DNA from 4 places in the Streptomyces sp. NPDC048057 genome. Region 1 is predicted to be linked to each of the others. Evidence: riboswitches for the same ligand, from Rfam matches in the RefSeq annotation. Region 1 holds a riboswitch; each other region holds the start of a gene.

Region 1 (5,339 bases):
CTTCCCCGCCGCGGGCTCCTGGGTGCACACCTTCCAGTTGCGGTCCCAGAGCTGGTTGCGGCGCTCGCCCGTGCTGTCGTGCGAGGTCAGCATGGAGAAGCCGACGTCCTGGGCCGCGTCCTGGGCGGCCTGGAGTCCCATGCCGACGAAGTTCGGCACCGGCGTCGCGCCGGAGTCGCCCCCGGCATGCGCGACGCCGGCGGTGGTGCGGGGCGTCTTGGCCGGCGCGGCGGTCACGGTGGCGGTCACCGCGGGAGCCGGCGCCGCACCGCCCCGCGGCGTGACCGTGACGGTGGGCCCGGGCGCGGCACGACCGCCCTTCTCCCCTTCGTCGCCCCCGCCCGAAGCACCGATGCCGACGCCCATGAAGAAGAGGACGGCGGCTCCGGGAACGACGAAGCGCTTGCGCGCCCAGCCGGGTCCCTGCGGTTTCGGAGCCTGCCCGCCCCACGGCGCCTGCTGCGACTGCCCGCCCCACGTCATGCGATCTCCCCAACACGTTCTTTTGAGGCCCCGAACCTAACCGCGGCGGATCGGTGGAGACAGACAGACCGCCGGAAGGTGATGGATTCGTGATCATGATGTGTAGTTTTTGCGCTCTCCCTCGTCGCAAGTGCGCCCGCGCGACACGAGAACGGCCCCTGACCAGCAAATCGACCCCCATCTTCAGGGGCACCCTCCCTCATGGATTTCTGTACGTCCTGTACGTTTCTTACGGAAGCACAGACGGGGCCGGTCGCAGCGCGCCCGTCGAGGACCGAGGAGAGGTACGCCATGACGCAGCCCGTCGCCCGATACGTCCTGCCGCAGTTCACCGAGCGCACCGCGCACGGGAACCGCACCCTCGACCCCTACGCCAAGCTGCTCGAAGAGCGGATCGTCTTCCTCGGGACGCCGGTCGACGACACCGCGGCGAACGACGTGATCACCCAACTGCTGTACCTGGAGTACGCGGCGCCGGAGCGTCAGATCTCGCTCTACCTCAACTCTCCCGGCGGCTCGCTCAGTGCGATGCTCGCGATCTACGACACGATGCAGGTGATCACCTGCGACGTCGAGACGACCTGCATCGGACAGGCCGTTTCGACCGCGGCGCTGCTGCTGGCCGCGGGCGCCCCCGGCAAGCGCCTGGCCCTGCCGGGGGCGCGGATCGTGCTCCAGCAGCCCGCGCTCGACGAGCCGGCCCGGGGCATGCCGTCGGACCTGGAGATCGAGGCGCGGGAGATCCTGCGGCTGCGCGCCCTGATGGTGGAGCTGTTCGCCCGGCACACCGACCGGTCCGCGGAGCAGATCGCCGCCGACCTGGAGCGCGACACCTTCCTGGACGCGGCGACGGCCAAGGAGTACGGGCTGGTGGACCACGTGATCGGCAGCCGCAAGTCGTCACTGACCGGCCGCGGCTGACGGAAGGCGCACCCGTGCTCCGGCCCGAACTGCCGCCGCTGCCGGCGCTGACCCGCGCCGAGGCCGATCTGATCGACGGCTATCTGCGCATCGTGGACCTGGTGGGACGCATCAACCCCAGCCGTGGCGACCTCACGTACTCCTCGTTGCGCGCCGCCCAGGCGCTGGTGACTCAGGCGGTCGCGGTCAAGGACGCGCTGGCGCTGATGCACGACCGCGGGGAGGACGCCCTGCACGCGGCCACCCTCGCCCGGGCGCTGCGGGTGCTCGACGGCGAACGGCGGGCGCTGCGAGTCACCATCCCCGCCGACCCTGCCCCTTGACGGCCCGTCATCCGACACGTCAACCGCCATTCGGGTTCCCGCCCGGATACCTCGTTTGATGTAGTCGCGGCGCCCCCGGCCGATACGCTCAAGTTGCGCGGGACGACGATCCCTCTAGCGGAATGTCCTATTCCAGCGCTGGTGCGGGCCTCCCCCGGCGTCCACTCCCGGTGGGAAATTGCGGCGTGTCCACCTGAATGGCGCATTCGTGTTGAAACTCACATACCGCCGTTTTGACTCGGAAATCCGGCACGGCGTGGGACAAGATCCCTGGGACGACAAGCCCCCGTCACCTCGGCGGGGCGGTCCGAACGGACGCCGAGTCCTGCCGCCGTTCCGGATGACTGGTCGACAGGAGTGCTTCGGCAGGAGTGGAGGACCCGAGCAGTACGGGACGGCCGGTGCGCCGGACGTTCCTCGGGGTGAAGCCGCATCAGCGGCCGGGCACCTTCGTCCGCCCGAACCCGACAGGTCACCCTTCACAGGCGGCTGACGAAGGGTTGCGCATGACTGCGCAGATGAACGTCCCGTTCCTGATCGGCCGGGCGGGTGCGGTGTCCGCCCTGACCCTCGCCGCACTCGGTGGCTCGATGCTCGTACCGGGCGGCTCGCCCGAGGCCCAGGCAGCAACGGCACACGCGGGCAAGGCGCTCAAGGTCGCCGCGGACAAGAAGGGTTCGCCCTACCGGTGGGGCGCGGCGGGGCCGCGCCGCTTCGACTGCTCCGGTCTGACGCTCTATTCGTACAAGAAGGCGGGCAAGAAGCTGCCCCGGACCGCCCAGCAGCAGTACAACTCCACGCGTCGGGTCTCCACCGCCAAGAGAAAAGTGGGTGACCTCGTCTTCTTCCACTCCGGTCGGAGCGTCTACCACGTCGGCATCTACGCCGGGAAGGGAAAGATCTGGCACTCGCCCAAGCGGGGTTCCTGGGTGAAGCTGGACAAGATCTGGAGCAGGAGCGTCTCGTACGGCCGGGTCCGCTGACGGCGGTCCGCCGGCCCGTCAGCACACCGGCCCGCCGGGTCAGTCGGCCCGGCGAGCCGGCCAGGGCAGGGTGATCCAGACCGTCTTGCCGCCGTCCTCGGTCGGCTTGACGGTCAGCCGCCCGCCGCTGTGCGCCGTGAGGCTGCGGATGATGACCATGCCGCGGCCGTTGTCCTGGCGCACGGCGGCCGGCAGCCGCTGGGGCCATTTCGGATGGCTGTCCGTCACCCCGAGGCGCAGTTCCTCGTCCCGCTCCAGCAGCACGTCCACCCGGAAGGTGGGCGACTGGCCGAAGGTGTGCTGCACGGCGTTGGTGGTGAGTTCGGAGACGATCAGCCGGATCGTGTCGAGGGCGTCCGACCCCGCGGGAAGCCCCCACCCCGTCACCGCGCCGGTGACGAACCTCCGGGCCGCGGAGACCGAGGCGGGCTCGCTCGGCAGGGTGATGGTGGCTTCCTGGAGGTCTGCCATGGCGACGTCGTCCCTTTCCCACCGGGGCCGTGCTCCGACTTCGTAGCCGATGGATGCGCGGACGGCCGCGGACAGTGCTTCGCGCGCCACACTGCCATTCATCGCGGTGCCGGGTGAGGCGATCCGCCAAGATGCGCAGCGTTTCGTCGCTCGAAGCGGTGAACTCTACGACGCAAGGCCGTTTTTGGACACTCCTCGCGCGCCCGGTGGTGCCGTGCGCACCACGATCTCCACCGCCGCCGCGATCTGCTCCCGCGTCAGATCGGCGCGGGCGGTGAGCCGGAGCCGGGAGATCCCGTCCGGCACCGACGGCGGGCGGAAGCAGCCCACCCGGAGCCCCGCGGCGCGGCAGTCGGCGGCCCAGCGCAGCGCCGCTTCCGGCGCGGGCGCCCGGACGGACACCACGGCGGCGTCGGGCCGTACGGCCGTGAGGCCCCCCGCGGTCAGCCGCTCGTACAGGTCCGTGGCCGCCGTGCGCACCCGGCCGGCGAGCCCGGGGTCGTCGCGCAGCAGCCGCAGGGAGGTGAGCGCAGCGCCCGCAGCGGCGGGTGCGAGGCCGGTGTCGAAGATGACCGTACGCGCGGTGTTGACGAGGTGGTCGATGACCCGGGCGGGGCCGAGGACCGCCCCGCCCTGGCTGCCGAGGGACTTGGAGAGCGTGACGGTCGCCACCACGCCGGGGGCGCCGGCGATCCGGGCCGCGTGCAGGGCGCCGCGCCCGCCGTCGCCGAGCACGCCGAAGCCGTGCGCGTCGTCCACCAGCAGGGCCGCGCCCCGCCGGGCGCAGACGGCGGCGAGTTCGGCGAGCGGCGCCGCGTCGCCGTCCACGGAGAAGACGGAGTCGGTGACGGCGATGGCCCGGCGCCCCGGGTGGGCGTCCAGGGCCTTGCCGACCGCTTCGGGGTCGGCGTGCGCGCTGATCGCGGTCTCGGCCCGGGACAGTCGGCAACCGTCCACGATGGAGGCGTGGTTGCCGGCGTCCGAGACGATCAGGCCCTCGCGCCCGGACAGCGCGGTGACGGCCGCCAGGTTGGCTGCGTAGCCGGACGCCAGGACCAGAGCGGACTCGAAGCCGCAGAAGGCGGCGAGTTCCCGTTCGAGTTCGGCGTGCAGGGCGGTGCTGCCGGTGACGAGGCGGGAGCCGGTGGAGCCGGCGCCCCAGCGGCGGGCGGCCTCGCCGGCGGCCCGGGTGATGTGCGGGTGGCGGGTGAGCCCGAGGTAGTCGTTGCCGGCGAGGTCGAGCAGGTCGCCGTCGGCGGGGCGGGGGCTGAGCGTGCGCACCAGCCCGGCCCGCTCCCGGTCGCGGGCCGCGTCGTCGAGCCAGTGGAAGGGGTCTGGGTGCAAGGCGTTCGGCTCCTCGTACGGCTCGTGTCACAGGCCGCGCTTTTGTAGGCAGCTCACAGACCCTAATCGCCGGCGCCCGGGTAACCCATGTGGTCATACACACACTTCGTCGCGGCGCTGTTGTGGGGTTTCGACTTTCCCCGGAGGAGTTCGGTAGGCCAGGATCGGCGCCATGGACCTTCTGGACACGCTGGTGGAGAAGGGGCTGCGGCGCGAGCTGCCGACCCGGGAAGAAGCGCTCGCCGTCCTGGCGACCTCCGACGACGACGTGCTCGACCTGGTGGCCGCGGCGGGCCGGGTGCGCCGTCAGTGGTTCGGCCGTCGGGTGAAGCTCAACTACCTCGTCAACCTCAAGTCGGGCCTGTGCCCCGAGGACTGTTCGTACTGCTCGCAGCGGCTGGGGTCGACGGCGGGCATCTTGAAGTACACCTGGCTGAAGCCGGACGAGGCGTCCGAGGTCGCCGCGGCCGGGGTCGCGGGCGGCGCGAAGCGGGTGTGCCTGGTCGCCAGCGGGCGCGGGCCGACGGACCGGGACGTCGACCGGGTGTCGAAGACCATCGAGGCCATCAAGGAGCAGAACGAGGACGTGGAGGTGTGCGCCTGTCTCGGGCTGCTCTCCACGGGGCAGGCGGAGCGGCTGCGCGCGGCGGGCGCCGACGCGTACAACCACAACCTCAACACGTCCGAGGGGACGTACGGCCAGATCACCACCACCCACACCTACGAGGACCGGGTCGACACCGTGCGGCAGGCGCAGACCGCCGGGTTGTCGGCGTGCTCGGGGCTGATCGCGGGCATGGGCGAGAGCGACGAG
Region 2 (5,339 bases), on a different contig from region 1:
ACTTGCCCTCGAACTCGTACGAGCCGTCCTTGTAGAACTCGGAGGCGGCGACGTCGAGCGCGAGCGCGATGTCCTTGCCCGGGACGTAGCCGGCTTCCTTGATCGCCTCGATGATCAGGTCCAGCGCGGCGCGGTTGGAGTCCAGGTTCGGCGCGAAGCCGCCCTCGTCGCCGAGGCCGGTGGACAGGCCGCGGCCCTTCAGCACCTTCTTGAGGGTGTGGTACACCTCGGTGCCCCAGCGCAGCGCCTCGGAGAAGGACTCCGCGCCGATCGGGGCGATCATGAACTCCTGGATGTCCACGTTGGAGTCGGCGTGCGAGCCGCCGTTCAGGATGTTCATCATCGGAACGGGCAGCAGGTGCGCGTTCGGGCCGCCGAGGTAGCGGAAGAGCGGCAGGTCGGACGCCTCGGAGGCGGCGTGCGCCACGGCGAGGGAGACGCCGAGGATGGCGTTGGCGCCCAGCGACGACTTGTCCGGGGTGGCGTCCAGGTCGAACATCGCCTGGTCGATGAGGCGCTGCTCGGTGGCGTCGTAGCCGACGAGCTCCGGGCCGATCTGCTCGATGACGGCGAGGACGGCCTTCTCGACGCCCTTGCCCTGGTAGCGGTTCGGGTCTCCGTCGCGGAGTTCCAGGGCCTCGAAGGCACCGGTGGAGGCACCCGAGGGCACGGCGGCGCGGCCGGTGCTCCCGTCGTCGAGGCCGACCTCGACCTCGACCGTGGGGTTGCCTCGGGAGTCCAGGATTTCCCGGGCTACGACGACGTCGATGGACGGCACGAGCATCTCCTTCTGGGATGTGACGCGTGGGGTGCGGGCTCAGCGGCCCAACGGCAAGAGCCTAACCGGCTGGGGGGCGCCGACCGGCCGCTGCCCGCCCCCTGGGACGAAAAAGAGTGCGAAGAACTTCACCCCGGCCGAAAGGCGCACAGCTACTGCCGGGTAACGCCTCTCAACTGCGCGGATGCCTGCTCAGACGCGGGCCATCGACGATCGGCGCGGGCGCGCGGCGCACCCGTGACACACAGAACCCCGGGCCGGCGCGTACGGGGGAAGCGCGCCGGCCCGGGGCCGTGAGTGGCGAACCCGTGGGGGGTCGGGTCGGGGTGACGGCCCGTGGGTTCGCGACGGGTCAGCTCAGGTGGAGCTGCTGACCCGGGTAGATGACGTCGGCGTCGTCCACGACGTCCTTGTTCAGCTCGAAGAGCTTCTGCCAGCCGCCCTCGACCTGCTCGGTCTCGGCGATCTTGCTCAGGGTGTCGCCGGACTGGACCTCGTACTCGCCGTCGCCCTTCTCGAAGCCGCCGGCCTTCGGCGCGGACTTGGCCGGGGCGGACGGGCGCTCGGAGCGGGTGGTCGGGGCCTCGGCGCGCTCCTGCGAGGGCTGCGCCTGCTGCTGCTTCGGCTGCTCCTGCTTGGGCTGCTGCTTCGGCTGCTCCTGCTTCGGGGCGGGGGCCTGCTCGGCGCCGCCGCCGTTGTACGCGGCCTTGGAGAGGCCGACGCCGCAGCTCGGCCAGGCACCCTTGCCCTGGCCCGCGAGGACCTTCTCGGCGATCTCGATCTGCTGCGACTTGGAGGCGAGGTGCGCGTTCGACGCGTACTTGGTGCCACCGAAGGCGGCCCAGGTGGAGGCGGAGAACTGCAGGCCGCCGTAGTAGCCGTTGCCGGTGTTGATGGACCAGTTGCCGCCGGACTCGCACTGGGCGACCTTGTCCCACTCGGCGGCGGTGGCGGCGGAGGCGGAGGTGGCGCCCACCAGCGGGGCGGCGATCGCGGCGGTGGTGATGCCGGCGAAGGCGGCGAACTTGGCGGCCTTGGACGGGCGGCGGTGCTTGCCCTTGCTGGAAAACAGCATGGTGGATCTCCTCACCGACGCCTACGAGGTGAGCTGTCGGGTTCGGGCCAAGTGAGTTGCCCGGCCGCGCGCTCGGCGCGGCTTCACCCCTAGGGCGTGTCTGACGGATCTGGCTGGGCTCGCGTGCCCTGACACCGCGCCTCGCCGCGTTGTCGTCGGTCGCCGACGCTCCGCGTCGACTCCCTCCTCCGCCTTGATATCCACGGCACCAGACCCCGCTCGCTGGTCCAGCCCGATCCATCAGACACGCCCAGCCGGTGTCCGTGCCCCGGGTCTCCCCGGGGTGGACGGGACCGGCACGTACGTGGGTCCCCCGCTCCTGCCTTCGGCGCTCTCGCGACGACTGTTCCCCCCGACCGACGGCAGGATTCGGCGTGACGGTCAGTGGTGCCCGCTTTGGCGAGCGGTCAGACCGTAAACACAGCCCTCCCCGATGTTCAAAGAAGGAACATCGGGGAGAAAACGCCCATCACGGCCTTCCGGAAACCTCCGTTTCCGCAGGTGGGGCACGGAATGCGTCGTTCCGCTCGGCCACGGAAGCCCGTTCGAGCAGAGAGACACATGTCTCACTTACGCAGAAACGGACAAAAGCCGGCAAAACCCTGCCTCAACGTGCCCCGGAATCGGGCTACTTCACCCCGAGGTCAAGGTTCTGACCAGGCAGGATCAAGTCGGGATCAGCGCCGACCGCGTCGCGGTTGGCCTCGTACAGCGCCGGCCAGCCTCCGGGGAGGTCCTGCGCGTCCGCGATGGCCCAGAGGTTGTCCCCGGGGCGGACGGTGTACGTGCCGGGCGACGCGGTCGCGGTGTCCCCGCCGGCCTCGCCCTTCTCCTTCTGGACGTCGGCGGCGGCACCCGGGTTGCCCGGGGTCGCGCCGTCCTTGCCGGCGCCGCTGTCGGTGCCGGTGCCCGTCGAGCCGCCGTTCTGCTGGCCCTTCGCCGGTGCGCCGGCCGCCTTGCCCGGGTCGGCGGGCTGGACGGAGTCGCCGCGGCCGGGCGTGTCGCTGCGCGAGGCCCGGGTGTCGTCGGTCGCGCGCTGTTCGCCCGCGCCCTTCCCCGCACTCTTCTCCGTACCCTCGCTCGTGCCCGAGGGGTCCGGGGTCGCAGGAGTCGCAGGAGTCGCCGAGGATTCGGTCGCGGCCGGGCCGCGGTGCTTGCCGCCGGCCTTCTTGCCCTCGTCCGCACCGGTTCCCGGCCCGACGCCGTTGCCGACGCCCTGGGTCGAGGTGGGGGACGGCACGGCCGGCACGGAGGGCGTCGGCAGCGCGCCCGGGTCGACCTTCGGCGCCTTGACGCCCGGCAGCCCCGCGTTCGCCCCGCAGGACGACCACGCCAGCGGCCCCTGGGCGGCCAACACCTTCTCCGCCACCGCGATCTGCTGCGAACGGCTCGCGAGGTCGGCGCGCTCCGCGTACTGCGCACCGCCGAAGGCGTCCCAGGTCTCCTGCGAGAACTGGAGCCCGCCGAAGTAGCCGTTGCCGGTGTTGGCGCTCCACTGCCCGGCGCTCTCGCACTCCGCCACGCGGTCCCAGACGGCGGAGTCCGCGGCGGACGCCGACCCCGCGCCCAGGAGCGGGATCGCGATCGCGGATCCCGTCACCCCCGCGGCGACGACGAGGGCCGGGGCCTGGCGAGGACGGCGATGTCGACCATTCCCGGAGAGCATGCGGTTGCCTTTCGCTGACGGCTGAGACGGGGGTGAACGTAGCCGGACTCCAACGTCAGTCACAAGTCGATGCAGCCGGGATAACGCGAACATCACAGAGTTGATGCTCCGTCAGTAAGTTGGAGCTCCGAACTCCACGGGAAGCGTGCGCAGTCCACGCATGATCAGACCACCGCGCCAGCGCAAATCGGTCGGATCCACGGCGAGTTGCAGGTCAGGGAGGCGTCGCAACAGGGTCGCCAGCGCGGTCTGCCCCTCGATGCGGGCGAGTGGCGCGCCCAGGCAGTAGTGGATGCCGTGCCCGTACCCGAGGTGCTGATTGTCACGTCGGGACAGATCGAGGACGTCGGGCCCGTCGAAGCGTTCGGGGTCGCGGTCGGCGGCGGCGAGCACGACGAGGACGGGGTCGCCCTCGGCGACCCGCTGCCCGCCGATCGTCAGCGCCTCGGTGGCGAACCGCCAGGTCGCCAGCTCCACCGGCCCGTCGTAGCGCAGCAGCTCCTCCACGCCCGTCGCCAGCAGGTCGGTCTGACCCGCCGCCAGGGACTCCTGGAGCAGGGCGCGCTGCGCGGGGTTGCGCAGCAGGGAGTACGTGCCGTTCCCGATCAGGTTCACGGTCGTCTCGAACCCCGCGAAGAGGAGGATGAACGCCATCGCGGCGACCTCGTTCTCGGTGAGGTGCTCGCCGTGGTCGCTGGCCCGGATCAGCCCGGAGATCAGGTCGTCGTCGGCGCTCTCGGCACCGAGCGTCTCCCGCTTGCGGTGGATCAGCTCGGCGAGGTAGCCGCGCATCTTCTTCACGGAGCGCGCCACGCCGCCGCGGGGGCCGCCGCCGTGGCGGATCATCATCCCCGCCCAGTCCCGGAAGTCGTCCTGGTCCTCGGCGGGCACGCCCAGCAGGTCGCAGATCGCGTAGATCGGCAGCGGAAAGGCGAACTCGTGGATCAGGTCCGCGCTGCCGCGGTCCGCGAAGCCGTCGATCAGCCGGTCCGTCAGCTCCTGCACGCGCGGCGCGAAGGCGGCGACGCGGCGGGGCGTGAACGCCTTGGAGACGAGCCGGCGCAGCCGGGTGTGGTCCGGCGGGTCGATGTTCAACAGGTGCGTCATCAACTCCGCCTTGCGCTCCCCCGGGATCCCGGTCTTGCCCTTGGCGTGGGCGGGCTCGTCGTGGTGCGCCGGATTCTTCGACAGCCGCGGGTCGGCGAGGGCCTGCCGGGCGTCGGCGTACCGGGTGACGAGCCACGCCTCGACGCCGCTGGGGAGGGTGGTGCGGTGGACGGGCGAGTGGGTGCGGAGCCAGGCGTAGGTGGGGTAGGGGTCGGTGGCGAACTCCCAGGTGAAGAGCGGGGGTGTGGGTTGGCCGGGAGTCGCGTGCATGCGCCGACGGTATCCCGCGGGTACGCGTACGCTGGCGCGCGGCCGGGTGGTGGGCTTGCCGCACGTTCCCCCGCGCCCCAGTGCCCTGCGGGCATGGGTGCCCCGGCGCCCCTGACCCACCCGCCGTAGCCCCACAGGTGCGCTGGTCTGTGCAGACCGTGCGTGGCTTGTCGCGCAGTTCCCCGCGCCCCTGAAAACCCTCCGTCCCGCAGGTAAGCGACGAAGGGGAAGCGACTCAGAGGCGCTGGGGGTACCACCGTGCCCGCAGGGCACAGGGGGCTATTGGCGACCGACGACAGGGCGGAGTGGGGGTACCTCCCGGGCCGAAGGCCCAGGGGGAGCGGCACCAGGGCACGCGAGCCCAGCAAGGTCCGTAAGACACGCCCTAGCGGGACGACTCCGTTGCGCGGATGGACGCGTGGTACGCGCGGGTCGCCGCGCGG
Region 3 (5,339 bases), on a different contig from region 1:
GCTGCGGCGGCTGTGGGGCGCCTGGGGGCTGGACATCGACGGGCGGCGGGTGCTCGACCTCGCCGAGATGTTCGACGGGCTGCCCGTCGTCCTGGAGATCGGCTTCGGGATGGGCGAGGCCACCGCCCGGATGGCCGCGGCCGACCCCCGCACCGGCATCCTCGCCGTCGACGTGCACACCCCCGGCCAGGGCAATCTGCTGGCCCTCGCCGAGCGGAACGGCCTGACGAACGTCCGGGTCGCCAACGGCGACGCGATCATCCTGCTGCGCGAGCAGCTCGCGCCGGGCGCGCTCGACGGGATGCGGGTGTACTTCCCCGACCCCTGGCCGAAGAAGCGCCACCACAAGCGCCGGCTGATCCAGCCCGAGTTCCTGACGCTGGCCGCGCGCTGTCTGAGGCCGGGCGCGGTGCTGCACTGCGCCACGGACTGGGAGCCGTACGCGGAGCAGATGCTGGAGGTGCTCTCGGCGCACCCGGACTTCGAGAACGCGTGCGCCGACGGCGGCTTCGCGCCGCGGCCCGACTTCCGGCCCCGTACCCGCTTCGAGGGGCAGGGGCTGGACAAGGGACACGTCGTACGGGACCTCCTCTTCCGGCGCGTGGCGCCCCCCGCCGGTTCCGGTCCCGAAGGCGTCCCCCAGCAGCAGGCCGCCCCCACATCGTCCTGACGGGGCCGTCACCGGGCCGGTCCGCGGCCACGGAAACCGATTCCGCCTCGCCGACTGTCACTGGTCCTCGTTAGGGTCGTCGGGTGTCCGAGCCGCCGCCCCCTCCCCGGTCCGCGCCCCAGCAGGCGCAGCCGGTGTTCGACGCGCTGCCCGAGCGCTCCCACTGGCGCTACAAGCCCCGTCGCGCCTCGCAGCTGTGGCGCAGCAGGGCGATCCGCGTCGGGGTGCTGATCACCCTGCTGGCGCTGTGCGGCCTGGTGATCCTCGCGCTGGTGCGGGAGCAGACGGGCACCCGGGGCTTCCTCGTCGGCCTGGGGCTGGCCACCCTGCCCGTTCCACTGCTGCTCGCCGCGTTCCGCTGGCTGGACCGGGTCGAGCCGGGCCCTTGGCGCCACCTCGTCTTCGCATTCGCCTGGGGCGCGTTCGCCGCCGCCCTGGTGTCGCTCACGGCGAACACCTTCGCGGCCCGTTGGATAGCCACCGCCACCGCCGACCCCTCCAGCGCGGACACGCTCGGCGCGACGGTGGTGGCCCCGGTCGTCGAGGAGAGCGCCAAGGCCGCGGCCGTCTTCCTGCTCTTCTTCTTCCGCAGACGGGACTTCACGGGCCTGGTCGACGGCGTCGTGGTCGCCGGCTTCACCGCGACCGGCTTCGCCTTCACCGAGAACATCCTCTACCTCGGCCGGGCCTTCGACGACGACCAGTCGACGGGCTCGGAGGGCTTCGAGTCGATGACGGCGGCGACCTTCTTCGTACGGATCGTCATGTCGCCGTTCGCGCACCCGCTGTTCACGGTGCTCACGGGCATCGGTTTCGGGCTGGCCGCGCTGGCGGCCCGCCGGCGCAGGTTCCGCCGCACCGCCCTGCCGCTGCTGGGGCTCGTCCTCGCCATGGGCGTGCACGCGCTGTGGAACGGTTCGGCGTCGATGCTCGGCCCGTTCGGCTTCTACGCGGTGTACGCGCTGTTCATGGTCCCGGCCTTCGGCCTGCTGACGTGGTTGACGATCTGGTCCCGGCAGCGGGAGTTGCGCACGGTCTCCACGGCGCTGCCGGCGTACGCGGCGGCCGGCTGGCTGGCGTCCGCCGAGCCCTCCGCGCTGGCCTCCATGCGGGCGCGCACCGCGGCCCGTGACTTCGCCCGGCGTACGCAGGGGTCCGCGGCGGCGCACGCGGTGGCGGAGTACCAGCGCTTCGCGACCTCGCTCGCCTTCCTCCGCCACCGGGCGCAGCGCGGCGCGGTCGACCCTGACTTCGTCGCACGGGAGCAGGAGTTGCTGCACCACATGTGGCGGCGCAAGGAGGTGGCGAGCCCGGCGCTGACGTACGCGGCCCGGGCGACGGGCGCGGTCCGGGTGCCCCCGCCGTACCGGGACTACGAGGGCTACAACCCGTACCGCGTGTGACGCGGGGACGTATCGCTGGCCAAGATCCGGCGGAAAAGACCGACGGCCCTGGCGTCGGGGGGTGACACCAGGGCCATCGGCGATTTCGGGGACGGCGTACGAGCACGGCCGGCAGCCGGCTGAGGGCGCACGAGCGCGCCCCATGCCCAAGAGCCGGAAGAGCTCAGGGAACTCAGCAGTGCGAGGAAGCCGGCGCCCGCTCGTCGCAGCCGTCGTCGGGCCAAAAGCTCAGGGCCCGGGACTCGCTGCTCAGACGTTGAGGTTCTTGCTCTGCAGCCAGGACGCCGGGTTGATGGTGGCACCGCCCGGGGTCTTGACCTCCATGTGCAGGTGCGCACCGGAGACGTTGCCGGTCGCGCCCACGCGCCCGACGCCGTCGCCCGCGACGACCTTCTGGCCCGCGCTCACGCCGACCGTCTGCATGTGGGCGTACATGATCTCGGTGCCGTCGTTCAGCTCCAGGATGACCTGGTAGCCGTACGCCGGGCCGGACCAGCCGGCGAACTTGACCGTACCGGCGCCCACGGCCTTCAGAGGGGTGCCCGCCGAGGCGACGAAGTCGAGGCCGGTGTGCTGGCCGGAGGACCACATCGAACCGGACTGGCCGTACGTCGCCGAGATGCTGTACGAGGAGAGCGGCAGCGCGAACATCTTCGCGAGCTTCGCCTTGCGCTCCTCCTCCGCCTTGGCCTTGGCCTCCGCCTCGGCCTTCTTCTTCTCGGCCTCGGCCTTCGCCTTGGCCTTCGCGCGCGCCTCCGCCTCGGCCTTCTCCTTCGCGGCCTTGTCGGCGGCGGCCTGCTTCGCGGCCTCGGCCTGGGCCTGCTGCTGCTCGGCCTGCTGGAGGATCCTGGAGCGCAGGGCCTCGCCGGCGCCGCCTTCGGCGGTGGCGCCCATGGCCATCAGCTCGCTGGAGCCTTCGGTGGACGGCTCGTTACCGTCATCGTCCTTGCCGTCGCCGCCCCCGAGACCGTCGGGGAGGGAGATGGCGACCGGGGGCTTGTTCTGGGCGGTGGCGATGCCACCCGCGCCGACCGCGGCGATCACACCGACGCCGAGGACGGTGGAGCTACGGGCGAAGGCCCTGCGCTGCTGGCGCAGGACGCGGTGGCGACCGCGCGAGGAGCCGACCGTGTCCGCGCTGGGGTTCCACTCGCCGTACGAGCGCTCGGCCCCGTTTTCGCTGAAGGCACCGGTCCTGGAGGACCCGGCAGGAGCTTCCGGGGCAGGGCTGTTGGACGCCACTGAGGCGTACTCCTTTCCTTCCTTCTCGCCTACCGGGTTAGCTGACGGGTTCGGAGCAGGAAGGTCTCCTACGGAACGCTTCGCAGGCTGCGAAGCATCCGATTCACCCCAAGAGGTGGTTCCCCGGTTCCCTTGCGGGATTCGGCGCGTGCGCACGGCGTCGCCCTGACGGCGACTGGGACGACCGCGCTGCGTTATCGAACGTTAATAGACACCCGGACCGGATTCCAAGCCGGTCCCCATGATCGTTAACGAAGATCGCGGAACCAACCGGGACACAAGCGGCCGGATTCGGGCGACTTGAGCGGCCCGAACGAGGTTTAACCCGCACCTCGACCCTGCCATGGCCCTGACAGTACGTCAGATGGCGTGCTCCGAGCAGTCGTTCGACTACGCTGCGTGGACCGTCGGCGGGAGCTGGGGTCTCTCCTACGGATCAGGCCCTAGGCGGGCCGGGTGACCGCCAGCAGCGCCATGTCGTCCGTGGAGCCGCCCCCGGTGTGCCGGCGGACGTCGTCGATGAGCGCGTCCAACAGCTCCCCCGGGCCCGGGAAGGCGCGCCCGACGAGCCGGCTGCCCGGCTCATAGAAGGCTCCGGACGCGTCCCGCGCCTCCGACAGGCCGTCCGTGTAGAGCAGCAGCGTCGCCCCCGGCGGCATCGGGTGCTCGTCCACCCGGTCCGGCCACTCCCCCAGCGACTGCATTCCGATCGGCAGCGCCGGCTCCCCCGGCGCCAGCCGCCCCAACCCTCCGTCGCCGCGCAGCAGCAGCGGCTCCGGGTGCCCGCGGTTCACCAGCCGTACGACCCCGAGGCCGTGCGGGATCTCCGCGATGACCGCGGTGGCGAACCCCTCGAAGGCGTCCACGTCGGCCTCGCCCCGCCGCCCCGCCTCCCGGGTCAGCGCCCGCTCCAGCCGCTCCGCCACCCCCTCCAGGGCGCTCTCCTGCTCGGCCGCCTCGCGGAACGAGCCGATCAGCACGGCCACCGCCTCCACCGCGCCGAGCCCCTTGCCCCGTACGTCCCCGACCACCAGCCGCACCCCGTGCGGGGTGTCCTGCACCGCGAAGAGGTCGCCCCCGATGAACGCGTCCGCGAGCGCCGCCTCGTACCGGGCCGCGATCCGCAGCCCGCCGATCTCCTCGGCGGGGGTGGGCAGCACGGCGCGCTGCGCGGTCTCGGCAATCACCCGGGCGGAGGCCAGCCGCTCGTTGCTGCGCGCGACGACCCGGTTGATGAAGAGCGCGAGCACCGAGACGGTGAAGACGGTGGTCAGCTCGGTGTACGCCTGGGTCTGCCCGAGCGAGTGGTTGTAGACGTCCAGGGCCAGCTCGGTCAGCACGGCGAAGGCGCCGGTCGCCAGCGTGACGGCCCAGGAGAAGAACGGGGCGGCGATCAGCGGGGCGGCGGTGAACATCGGCACCGCCGTGAACTTCCCCGGGGTCGAGAGGTCGTAGACCACCCCGACGATGATCATCAGCGCCGGCAGCATCCGCGCGAAGCGCCGGGCACCGAAGTTGTTCCGCTGCTCTTCCTCCGCCACGGGTGCTCTCCTCCCCCCTCAGCCTCGGTGCGGCGGGCACGGACGGCGAGCCGGCTGGGCCGGTCGGGGGACGCCCGTGGAGCCCGGGCGGGCGGGAGAACGGGAGAACGACCACGGCCCGGCACTCGAATCGAGTGCCGGGCCGTGGCCTTCAGTAGCGGGGACAGGATTTGAACCTGCGACCTCTGGGTTATGAGCCCAGCGAGCTACCGAGCTGCTCCACCCCGCGTCGGTGAACACAACTCTACGCCATCCGGAGCAGTGCTCGCGACCACCTGGGGCTCAGTCGATGATCACGGGGGTCTCAGTCGGTGAGGTTCCGCTCCGCGTACGCCGCCATCGCGTCCCGCACGAAGACCGCCGTCCCCTCGCCGTGCCGGTCGTAGTGGCGCCCGAAGCGCGGATCGGCGACGTACATCTCGCCGAGCCCGGCGAAGTGCGCCTTCGACGGGGCGCCCATCAGGGACTGCCAGGCGTACATCC
Region 4 (5,339 bases), on a different contig from region 1:
CGGGTCGTCCTCGGCGCCGGCGTTCGCGGGCGTCGGAGCCGCGGATCGGTGTACGGACGCGGCGTCGGTGCGGGGGACCGTGCGCGTGGCGGCGGTGAGGGCCGCGGCCAGGCCGCCCAGTTCGACGTGGACCACGGCGACCGGCTTCGCCGGCGCCGTTGCCACGGCCTCGCGCAGCGCCGCGGCCAGCACCTCCCCGTCGCCGGACTCCGTCGCGCCGTCGTCCCCGACCCGGGGGATGGCGTTCACCACCACCGCGTCGCAGCCGTCGTCGGCGAGGGCCCGGGACAGCGCCTGGCGGAAGTCCGCTGCGGACGCGGCCGTCGTCAGGTCCAGCGGGGGCAGCGGGCGCAGGCCCTCCGCGAGGCAGGAGTCGTACGTCAGCAGGCCCAGGGACTCGGAGTTGCCGAGGATCGCGACGCGCGGGCCGGCCGGCAGGGGCTGGCCGGCGAGGAGCAGGCCCGCGTCGACGAGTTCGGTGACGGTGTCGACGCGGATGACGCCCGCCTGCCGCAGCAGTGCGTCCACCGCCGCGTCGGGGATGCGGGCGCTGGGCACCGCGTGGCCCGGCGGCTGGCTGCCGCTGTGCCGGGCGCCCTTGACGACGACGACCGGCTTGACGGCCGCGGTGCGGCGGGCGAGCCGGGTGAACTTGCGGGGGTTGCCGATGGACTCCAGGTACAGCAGGGCGACATCGGTGTCCGGGTCCTCGTACCAGTACTGGAGGAAGTCGTTCCCGGAGACGTCGGCGCGGTTGCCGGAGGACACAAACGTCGAGATACCAGCGACACCAGCGACTCCGCTGGCACCGGCACCCCGCCGGTGCAGGCTCGACAGCAGCGCGATGCCGATCGCCCCGGACTGGGTGAACAGGCCGATCCGCCCCGGCGCCGGCGCCGCGGGCGCGAGCGAGGCGTTCAGGCGCACGTCCGCCGCGGTGCTGATGACGCCGAAGGAGTTGGGGCCGATGATCCGCATGCCGTACGAGCGGGCCTGCCGGACCAGGTCGCGCTGGCGGACCCGGCCCTCGGCGCCGCTCTCCGCGTACCCCGCGGTCAGCACGACCAGTCCGCGCACCCCGTGCTCCCCGCAGTCCGCGACGACCTCGGGCACCCGCTCCGCGGGGACGGCCACGACCACGAGGTCGACGGGCTCCCCGGTCCGCTCGACGACCTCGCCGACGGAGCGGTGCGCGGGGACGCCGTCGACCTCCTGCCACTCGGGCGGGAAGGCGCGGTTCACGGCGTACACGCGGCCGGTGTAGCCGCCGCCGACGAGGTCGCGCAGGACGGTGCGGCCCACTCCCCCGGGCGCGCGCCCGACGCCGACGACCGCGACGGCCCGCGGCGCCAGCAGCCGCTGTACGGACCGCGCCTCGGCCCGGTGCTCCCGGGCCCGCTGCACCGCGACGGACTCCGCGGTCGGCTCCAGGTCGAGCGTCAGATGGACGGAGCCGTCCTCGAAGCTGCGCTTCTGGGTGTACCCGGCGTCCCGGAACACCTTGATCATCTTGGTGTTCGCGGGCAGCACGTCCGCCGCGAACCGGCGGATCCCGCGCTCCCGTGCGACCGCCGCGATGTGTTCGAGCATCGTGGAGGCGACGCCGCGGCCGTGGTGGGCGTCCTGGACGAGGAAGGCCACCTCGGCCTCGTCGGCGGGCGCGCTGGCCGGCCGGCCGTGCTCGTCGATCCGGTCGTAGCGGACGGTGGCGACGAACTCCCCGCCCACGGTGACGGCGAGGCCCACCCGGTCCACGTAGTCGTGGTGGGTGAAGCGGTGCACGTCCTTGGGCGACAGACGGGGGTAGGGCGCGAAGAAGCGGTAGTACTTCGACTCGTCCGACACCTGTTCGTAGAAGCTGACCAGCCGGTCGGCGTCATCGACGGTGATGGGGCGGATGCGCGCGGTACCGCCGTCGCGCAGCACCACGTCCGCCTCCCAGTGGTCGGGGTAGGCGTGGTCCCGCTCGGTCTGCATGGCAGAAATCGTACGGCGCCGAGGCCCGGCGGTGGTGCGGTTGGACCGTACTCGGGCACCATCGCCCCGGCGGGACGGGGCCTGCCCGGGGCCGCCGGGCCGGGGGTTTACGGTCGGTAGGAGCACCCGGAGCGTCGTGAGAGACTGACCGGGACTGGTCTAGACAACAGCTGATTCGAAGGGCAACACCATGGCTGAGCGCCGTGTCACCGTCGGTTGGGCCGAGGGCCTGCACGCCCGACCCGCCTCCATCTTCGTCCGCGCTGCCACGGCCTCCGGCGTCCCCGTGACGATCGCCAAGGCCGACGGCACCCCGGTCAACGCCGCCTCCATGCTCGCCGTGCTGGGCCTGGGCGCGCAGGGCGGCGAGGAGATCGTCCTCGCTTCCGACGCCGACGGCGCGGACGCCGCCCTGGACCGGCTGGCCAAGCTGGTCGCCGAAGGGCTGGAGGAACTGCCGGAGACGGTCTGAGCCACCCAACGCTCGGCCTTCACGGGCACGCGGCGCACACCGCGTCAAAGGCGCTGATCCTTCGGATCGGCGCCTTTTGCCGTTCCTCGCGTTGCCGTTCCCCGCGCGAAGACGCGCGGCATGCGGATGGGCCCCGGCGCGGTGCGCCGGGGCCCTTCCGGAACGGGAGTCGCGGGGGTCAGACGTTCACGCCGCGGGCGCGCAGATACGCGACCGGGTTCACGTCCGAGCCGTACTCCGCGCTGGTGCGGACCTCGAAGTGGAGGTGCGCCCCGGTGGAGTTGCCGGTGGAGCCCGCGCGGCCGATCTGCTGGCCGGGCATCACGGCCTGCCCCTCGCCGACGGTGACCGAGGAGAGGTGGGCGTACTGGGTGTACGAGCCGTCCCGCATCTTGATGACGACGTTGTAGCCGTACGAGCCGGCCCAGCCGGCCTCGACGACGGTGCCCGCGCCCACGGAGACCACCTGCGTGCCGGAGGAGGCGTGGAAGTCGACGCCGGTGTGGCTGCCAGAGGACCACAGCGAGCTGTTGGCCTCGTACGAGGTGGTGACCTGCGAGCCGGCGACGGGCAGCTGGTAGGAGTTCATCAGCCGCTGGCGCTCGGCCTCGCGGGCGGCCCGCTCGGCGGCCTTGCGCTCGGCCTCGGCCTTGCGCTTCGCCTCCGCCGCGGCCTCGGCGCGGGCGACGGCCTCGCGCTTCTGGCCCACGGCCTGGTCGGTGACCTGCTCGGCGAGGGTGTCGGTGGCGGCCAGCATCTGGAGCGTGCCGGTGTCCTCGGCGCTCAGGCTTCCGGTGTCGCCGTCGTTCCTCGGCTCGTTCTCCGTCGCGAACGCGGGGGACGCGAGGGTGCCGATCACCCCGGTGGTGGCGAGGGTCGCGGCGCCGGCGAGGCTCGCGCTCCTGCGCGTCACGCGGCTGGGGGCACGGTGCTTCCCGGTGGGGCGGGCGAACGCCATGGAGGGTCCGGTCCTTTCCTTCCTTCTCGCCTACCGGGTTAGCTGACGGGTTCGGAGAGAGGAAGGTCTCCTACGGCTCCTCCGCAGGCCGCGGAGGGGCCGATTCACCCCGGGGGACTGGGTCCCCGGCTCCCCTGGGCTCACGCCCGGCGGGGACTCGGCGATGACTGTCCGTGCCGCGGGTGCGGCGGGCTCCTGGCGAACAGCCGGATCGACGCTAGGCGGGCCCGCTCGCGTTCACCAAACAAACGACGATCTTTGTTGGCTATGCCACAGCACGTGTCGCCCGACTTCCCATCAAAAAGGACATTCGACGGGGAGATGCGCCGCCCGGACGGCGAACGTGCAACGGACGCACGGCCGTCGGGTGACGGTCCGATGGCGTCAGTGTGCCCGAAGTGTGACCACGGGTGCGCTGCCATCACCGAGGCGACCCCATGACGGAGCCCCGGCGTCCACGGACACCGGGGCTCTGTCGTCAGCGGGCTCCGTCAGCCCTTGACCACCGTCACCTCACCGATGCCCAGCGCCCGCACCGGCTCCGCGATCTGCGCCGCGTCGCCGACGAGCACCGTGACCAGTCGGTCGACGGGGAAGGCGCTCACGACCGCCGCGGTCGCCTCCACCGTGCCCGTCTGCGCCAGCCGTGCGTACGACTGCGCCTGGAAGTCGTCCGGAAGGTGCTGCTCGACCTGGTCGGCGAGGGTGCCGGCGACCGACGCCGCCGTCTCGTACCGCAGCGGGGCGACCCCGACCAGGTTCTGCACGGCGACGTCCCGCTCCGCGTCCGTCAGCCCCTCGGCGGCCAGCGTGCGCAGCACCTGCCACAGGTCCGCCAGCGCGGGACCGGTGTTGGGCGTGTCGACCGAGCCGCTGATGCCGAGCAGCGCGGCCCCCGACCCGTCCGGCGCCGAGCACAGCACCTGCGCGAAGGCCCGTACGCCGTAGGTGTAGCCCTTCTCCTCGCGCAGCACGCGGTCCAGGCGGGACGTCAGGGTGCCGCCCAGGCAGTACGTGCCGAGGACCTGGGCGGGCCAGACGCGGTCGTGCCGGTCCGCGCCGATCCGGCCGATCAGGAGCTGCGTCTGCACGGCGCCGGGACGGTCCACGACGACCACGCGTCCGGTGTCGTCGGCGGTGGTCTCGGCCCGGGGGTGCGCCGGGGCGGTGTCGCCCGCCCACGCGCCGAGCGTCTGCGCGAGCAGCTCGTCCAGGTCGACGCCGGTCAGGTCGCCGACGACGACCACGGTGCTGGTGGCCGGCCGTACGTGGGCGTCGAAGAACGCCCGCACGGCGGCCGAGTCGATCCGGGTCACCGTCTCCTCGGTGCCCTGGCGGGGCCGGGACATCCGCAGCGAGGCGGGGAACAGCCGCCGGTACAGCTCCTTGGCAGCGCGCCGCCCCGGGTTGGCCGTCTCGTGCGGGATCTCGTCCAGGCGGTTGCGGACCAGCCGCTTGACCTCGCCGTCGTCGAACGCGGGCTCGCGCAGCGCCTCGGCGAGCAGCCCGAGCGCCTTGGGCAGCCGGGAGACCGGGACCTCCAGGGAGACCCGGACGGCGGGGTGGTCGGCGTGGGCGTCGAGCGTGGCGCCGCAGCGCTCCAGCTCGGCCGCGAACTCCTCGGCCGACCGGGACTTCGTGCCCTCGGACAGGGCGCGGGCCATGATCGTGGCCACCCCGTCGAAGCCCTCGGGCTCGGCGCCCAGCGGGGCGTCGAGGATGACCTCCACCGCCACCACCTGCTGGCCGGGGCGGTGACAGTGCAGCACGGTCAGGCCGTTGTCGAGACGTCCGCGCCCGGGCGCGGGGAACGCCCAGGGGGTGGGCTCCCCGGACGTGGGCATGGGGTGGAAGTCCATCGTCGTCAGCGGCTCGGCGGCGTCGGTCACTGGTCCGCCCCCTCTCCTGCGTCGTTCTGGGCGGCGTCGTCGG

The links. Region 1 has a riboswitch for cyclic di-AMP ahead of AB0E05_RS15225 (C40 family peptidase). Riboswitches for the same ligand answer to the same signal wherever they lie in the genome.
Region 2: it holds a riboswitch for cyclic di-AMP, as region 1 does, so the genes downstream of both, AB0E05_RS29720 (transglycosylase family protein) here and AB0E05_RS15225 (C40 family peptidase) in region 1, are expected to answer to the same signal.
Region 3: it holds a riboswitch for cyclic di-AMP, as region 1 does, so the genes downstream of both, AB0E05_RS05485 (M23 family metallopeptidase) here and AB0E05_RS15225 (C40 family peptidase) in region 1, are expected to answer to the same signal.
Region 4: it holds a riboswitch for cyclic di-AMP, as region 1 does, so the genes downstream of both, AB0E05_RS28635 (M23 family metallopeptidase) here and AB0E05_RS15225 (C40 family peptidase) in region 1, are expected to answer to the same signal.

What each region holds. Positions count from the first base shown of each region.
Region 1 covers NZ_JBEZNF010000011.1:140,862-146,200, forward strand. Annotated here, with positions in the region: gene AB0E05_RS15210 (PASTA domain-containing protein) at 1-483, opposite strand, end outside; gene AB0E05_RS15215 (ATP-dependent Clp protease proteolytic subunit) at 775-1,404, shown strand; gene AB0E05_RS15220 (hypothetical protein) at 1,419-1,727, shown strand; cyclic di-AMP (ydaO/yuaA leader) riboswitch at 2,034-2,230, shown strand; gene AB0E05_RS15225 (C40 family peptidase) at 2,234-2,710, shown strand; gene AB0E05_RS15230 (ATP-binding protein) at 2,750-3,181, opposite strand; gene AB0E05_RS15235 (8-amino-7-oxononanoate synthase) at 3,347-4,525, opposite strand; gene bioB (biotin synthase BioB) at 4,698-5,339, shown strand, end outside.
Region 2 covers NZ_JBEZNF010000030.1:92,512-97,850, forward strand. Annotated here, with positions in the region: gene eno (phosphopyruvate hydratase) at 1-784, opposite strand, end outside; gene AB0E05_RS29720 (transglycosylase family protein) at 1,131-1,853, opposite strand; cyclic di-AMP (ydaO/yuaA leader) riboswitch at 1,857-1,978, opposite strand; gene AB0E05_RS29725 (transglycosylase family protein) at 2,482-3,519, opposite strand; gene AB0E05_RS29730 (cytochrome P450) at 3,631-4,896, opposite strand; gene AB0E05_RS29735 (nucleoside triphosphate pyrophosphohydrolase) at 5,282-5,339, opposite strand, start outside.
Region 3 covers NZ_JBEZNF010000004.1:41,347-46,685, forward strand. Annotated here, with positions in the region: gene trmB (tRNA (guanosine(46)-N7)-methyltransferase TrmB) at 1-670, shown strand, start outside; gene AB0E05_RS05480 (PrsW family intramembrane metalloprotease) at 754-2,073, shown strand; gene AB0E05_RS05485 (M23 family metallopeptidase) at 2,323-3,315, opposite strand; cyclic di-AMP (ydaO/yuaA leader) riboswitch at 3,327-3,472, opposite strand; gene AB0E05_RS05490 (PP2C family protein-serine/threonine phosphatase) at 3,759-4,856, opposite strand; tRNA gene AB0E05_RS05495 (tRNA-Met) at 5,012-5,085, opposite strand; gene AB0E05_RS05500 (MerR family transcriptional regulator) at 5,161-5,339, opposite strand, start outside.
Region 4 covers NZ_JBEZNF010000028.1:71,970-77,308, forward strand. Annotated here, with positions in the region: gene AB0E05_RS28625 (GNAT family N-acetyltransferase) at 1-1,977, opposite strand, end outside; gene AB0E05_RS28630 (HPr family phosphocarrier protein) at 2,168-2,449, shown strand; gene AB0E05_RS28635 (M23 family metallopeptidase) at 2,628-3,407, opposite strand; cyclic di-AMP (ydaO/yuaA leader) riboswitch at 3,421-3,580, opposite strand; gene AB0E05_RS28640 (pitrilysin family protein) at 3,899-5,296, opposite strand; gene AB0E05_RS28645 (pitrilysin family protein) at 5,293-5,339, opposite strand, start outside.